DNA from 2 places in the Streptomonospora nanhaiensis genome. Region 2 is predicted to be linked to the other one. Evidence: riboswitches for the same ligand, from Rfam matches in the RefSeq annotation. Region 2 holds a riboswitch; the other holds the start of a gene.
The links. A riboswitch is a leader RNA that binds a small molecule or an ion and turns the genes downstream of it on or off. The one in region 2 is predicted to bind thiamine pyrophosphate.
Positions count from the first base shown of each region.

Region 1 (2,190 bases), 1.0 Mb from region 2:
AGGGCCGCCAACTCCTGGCGGGCCTCCAGCGACTTGTCGCGCAACTGGACGATGTCGACGCCGCCCGACAGCGCCGCGTCGAGGAACTCGGCGAGGTCGCCGCGCTCGGCGCGGGAGTCGGTGCACAGGTACAGGCGCGCCTGGGCCAGGCGCTCGCGCAGGCGGGTGCTGGTGCTCACGCGCGCCAGCCTAGCCCGCGCCGGGCGGGCGGCCCCGGCCCGGGGTGGGCGCACGCCCCGGCCCCTGCGTGGCCGGGTGCTCCCCCATCCGGTCGCGCACCCGGCGGCGCGCCCGGTCGAGCGCACGGAGCGGGGCACCGGGCAGGACGGGGCGGCGCGGCGGGCGGCGGCCGGGCGCGCGGGCGGGACCGGCGGTCCCCGCCCGGCGGGCGGCCTCCGCCCCGGCGCCTACAGGGCCATGGCCTGGGCCCGGCGGCGGACCTCGGTGCCGCGGTTCTCGGTCAGCGCCTGGATGGGCGCGCCCGGAAGCGTGTCGTCAGGGGTGAACATCCACTGCAGCGCCTCGTCGGTGCTGAACCCGGCGTCGGCCAGGACGGTCAGCGTGCCCGGCAGGCCCTTGACGATGTCGTCGCCCGCGATGAACGCGGCGGGGACGCACAGCTCACCCTTGCGGCGGACGCCGAGCAGCTTGTGGTCGGCGATGTACTGCTTGACGCGGTTGGGGCTGGTGTTCAGCGCCCGCGCGACGTCCTTGATGGTCATCCATTCACCGACGAGGGTGTCGGTGTCGTGGTCGTTCTCGGTCACGCTGCCAATGTCCCACACCCCGGCCCCTCGCAAACGCGGCCAACGTCCCCGCGGCGCCCCCGTTCGCTCACGGCGTGACCGGCGCTCGGACCGACGCCGACCGGCGCGGCGGGGGGCGGCCCCGCGCGGTCGAGCCCTCGACCGCCTCAGCCGCCCCCTCCCCCGCGCCCGGCGCCGCCGCCGGTCCGCCGCCACCCGCCCCAACCGCCCGCCGCGCAAGGTCATAGGATGGGTCCGGACAAGGACACCCGCGGGAGCCGGGTCGGGACCCGGCTGAGAGGGAGGCTGTCAGCCTCCGACCGCATGAACCTGATCCGGGTCATTCCGGCGAAGGAAGTGGCGGCCAACCGTGTGCGCAGCGATATCCGCATCCCGCTCCCCCGACGTCGTCGTGGTCGGCGCCGGCCTGATCGGCCTGGTCACCGCCTGGCGGGCCGCCCGGCGCGGCCTGGCCGTCACCGTCGTGGCCGAGACCGCCGAGGGCGCCGCCTCCCCCGTCGCGGCGGGCATGCTGACCCCCGCCACCGAGGCCGCCTTCGGCGAGGAGGCGCTGATGCGCTTCGGCGTCCTCTCCCGCGACCGCTACCCCGCCTTCGTCGCCGAACTGGAGGACGACAGCGGCCTGCCCGCCGGCTACCGCCCCCACGGCACCCTCCAGGTCGCCTTCGACGCCGACGACCTCGCCCGGCTGGCCCACCTCAGCGAGCTGCGCGCCCGTCTGGGCCTGCGCACCGAGCGGCTCACCGGGCGCGAGTGCCGCCGCCTGGAGCCGATGCTGGCCCCCGCCGTGCGCGGCGGCTACCTCGCCCCCGACGACCACTCCGTCGACCCCCGGCGGCTCCTGTCCGCCCTCTACGCCGCCGCCGAGCGGCGCGGCGCCGTGGGCGTGCGCGACCGGGTGCGCGAGGTCGTCCTCGACGGCGACCGCGTGCGCGGCGTGCGCCTGGCCTCCGGCGGCGAGCTGGCCGCGGGCCAGGTGGTGCTGGCCGCCGGTGTGGGCACCCCCGCCATCGGCGGGCTGCCGCCCGGCGTGGTCCCGCCGCTGCGCCCGGTCAAGGGCCAGCTGCTGCGCCTGCGCACCACGCCCGGCGAACCCCCGCTGGTCGAGCGCACGGTGCGCGGCCTGGTGCGCGGCTCGCCGGTGTACCTGGTGCCGCGCGACGACGGCGAGATCGTGCTGGGCGCCACCCAGGAGGAGCAGGGCCACGACACCCGGCTCACCGCCGGCGGCCTGTGGGAGGTCCTGCGCGACGCCCACGAGCTGGTACCCGGCGTCAGCGAACTGGAGGTCGCCGAGACCTGCGTGGGCCTGCGCCCGGGCTCACCCGACAACGAGCCGCTGCTGGGCCCCACCGCGGTGCCCGGCCTGCACCTGGCCGCCGGGCACTTCCGCCACGGCGTGCTGTTCACCCCGGCCACCGGC
Region 1 covers NZ_JACCFO010000001.1:1,351,936-1,354,125, forward strand. Annotated here, with positions in the region: gene thiE (thiamine phosphate synthase) at 1-188, opposite strand, end outside; gene HNR12_RS05840 (helix-turn-helix domain-containing protein) at 408-767, opposite strand; TPP riboswitch at 1,008-1,121, shown strand; gene thiO (glycine oxidase ThiO) at 1,117-2,190, shown strand, end outside.
Region 1: linked by a shared signal. The riboswitch ahead of thiO (glycine oxidase ThiO) and the one ahead of HNR12_RS10115 (ECF transporter S component) in region 2 are both predicted to bind thiamine pyrophosphate.

Region 2 (2,190 bases):
CCATCACCAGCTGGCTCTCGGGGTCCTGGCCGACCAGGGCGCAGAGCCCGCGCGCCGCCGCGGCGGGGCGGCCGTCGACGCGCAGCCGCCCCTCCTCGTCGCCGCCGATGGCGCCCTGGTCGCCGGTGAGTCCGGCCATGGCGTGCAGCAGGGTGCTCTTGCCCGCGCCGGAGGGGCCCAGCAGCAGCACGCGCTCGCCGGGCTCGATCACCAGGTCCACGCCGCGCAGCGCCCATCCGGCGCGGCCGGTGTGCCGCCACCCCCAGCCGGCCAGCTCGACCCGGGCGCCGGCGGCCGCCGCGCCCGTGCCGCTCATCGGCGCGCCGAGGGGAAGGGGGCCAGCGCCCCCGCGCGCGCCAGCGCGGAGGTCAGCAGCCGCGCGCCGACGCCGCCGATGAGCGCGGCGCTGATGACGACGATGACCCCGAAGGCGATCTGGTGGGACAGCGGCCAGGTGACGTAGTAGCGGACGTTGTCCCAGATCGCGGGGGCCAGGCCGCCGGCGGCCGCGGCGAGCACGGCGGTGGGCGTGCCCCAGCGGCGGTAGCGGGCGGCGGCGAACACCAGCTCCGACAGCAGGCCCTGGACGAACCCGGCCAGCACGATCTCCACCCCCCACGGCCCGCCGAGGACCATGGAGACCGCGGCGGCGGCGGTGGAGGTCAGCACGGCGATGCCGGGCTTGCGCACGATGAGCCCGCCCAGCACGCCGGGCAGCAGCCACATGCCGTAGATGAGGGCCTGGGCGGGCGGGAAGAAGGCGAAGACGGGCGTGGTGACGGTCCAGAGCATGTTCCACAGCCAGAAGACGACGCCGACGGCGACGCCGAGCACGGCGGGCACGACGATGTCGACCGTGCGGTAGCGCAGCGGGGCCCGGGGGGAGGGGTGGGTCTGCGGTTCGTGTTCCTGCAACGGGGCGGTCCCTTCGCGCGGGTCGGCGAGAGGGGGTGCCGGGACGGCAAAGAGCGTCGGCCGGGCGGGCACGGCGGCGCGGAGGCCGCGCGGCGGGGTCCGCGGCGGACGGGTTCACGACTCCCTACGCTGGCATTACCCAGGTCAGGTGTGTGAGGGTCTGCGGTCGTGGGACCGCACTCTCAGCGCCGAAGCGCTCCCCTGTCGGTTTCTCCCATTATGGGGACCTGCGGGCGGTGGGGGTCAAGGCGGCCCCGCTCAGCGGGGTTTGCGGGCCTCGATCAGGAACCGGGTGGAGTGCGCGGTGAACGGCCCCTGGGCGCGGATGCGCTCGTGCAGCTCCCGCAGCCGGTCGCGGTGGGCCGCGGGGTCGAAGCCGGGGACGATCCAGACCACCTTGCGCAGGAAGTAGACGACGGCGCCGATGTCGTGGAAGCGCATGCGCAGGCGCTCCATGCGCAGGTCCACCACCTCCAGCCCGGCGGCCACGGCGGCGGCGCGGGCGGCGTCGGGGTTGCGCCGGGCGCGGACCTCCGGGGGCTGGGGGCCCAGGAAGAACTCGGTCAGCTCGAACACGCTGGCCGGGCCGACCTGCTGGGAGAGGTAGGTGCCGCCGGGCCGCAGGACGCGCGCGACCTCGGCCCAGTCGGTGGCGACGGGGTGGCGGCTGACCACCAGGTCGAACGCGGAGTCGGCGAAGGGCAGCGGGGCGCCCTCGCCGGTGGCCACCACGGCGGCGCCGCGCGGGCGCAGCCGGGCGGCGGCGCGGGCGAGGTTGGGCGGCCAGGACTCGGTGGCGGCGGTGCGCGCCGGCAGTACGGGCGCCTCGCCCAGCACCTCGCCGCCGCCGGTGTCGATGTCCAGGGCGGATTCGGCGCGGGCCAGGCGGTCGGCGATCAGCCGGGAGTAGCCCCACGAGGGGCGCTCCTCGGTGGCGCGGCCCGCCAGCCAGGAGAAGTCCCAGCCCTCCACCGGCGCGGCGGCGGCCTCGGCGACCAGCGCGGCGAAGTCGGCGGAGCCGCGCTCTTCCCCCGTGCCGGGCGCCCGCGGGGTGCCCGGACTCGTGTCGGCCATGCGCCGATCCTGCCAACGGCGCCGCCGGGCGGTCCAGCGGTTTTCCTCGCCCGGCCGGCGCGTGACCGGGCGGCGGACGGGCGGGCACGGCCAGGGCGGACCGGAGCGGCACCGGGGATTCGGCCCCGCGTCAGGCGGAGCGGCCGAAATCCCAGACGGGGGAGGGGGTAGGGAGGCGGCGGCGCCGTCGCGGTCGGCCCG
Region 2 covers NZ_JACCFO010000001.1:2,357,612-2,359,801, forward strand. Annotated here, with positions in the region: gene HNR12_RS10110 (ABC transporter ATP-binding protein) at 1-316, opposite strand, end outside; gene HNR12_RS10115 (ECF transporter S component) at 313-915, opposite strand; TPP riboswitch at 1,020-1,128, opposite strand; gene HNR12_RS10120 (class I SAM-dependent methyltransferase) at 1,174-1,989, opposite strand.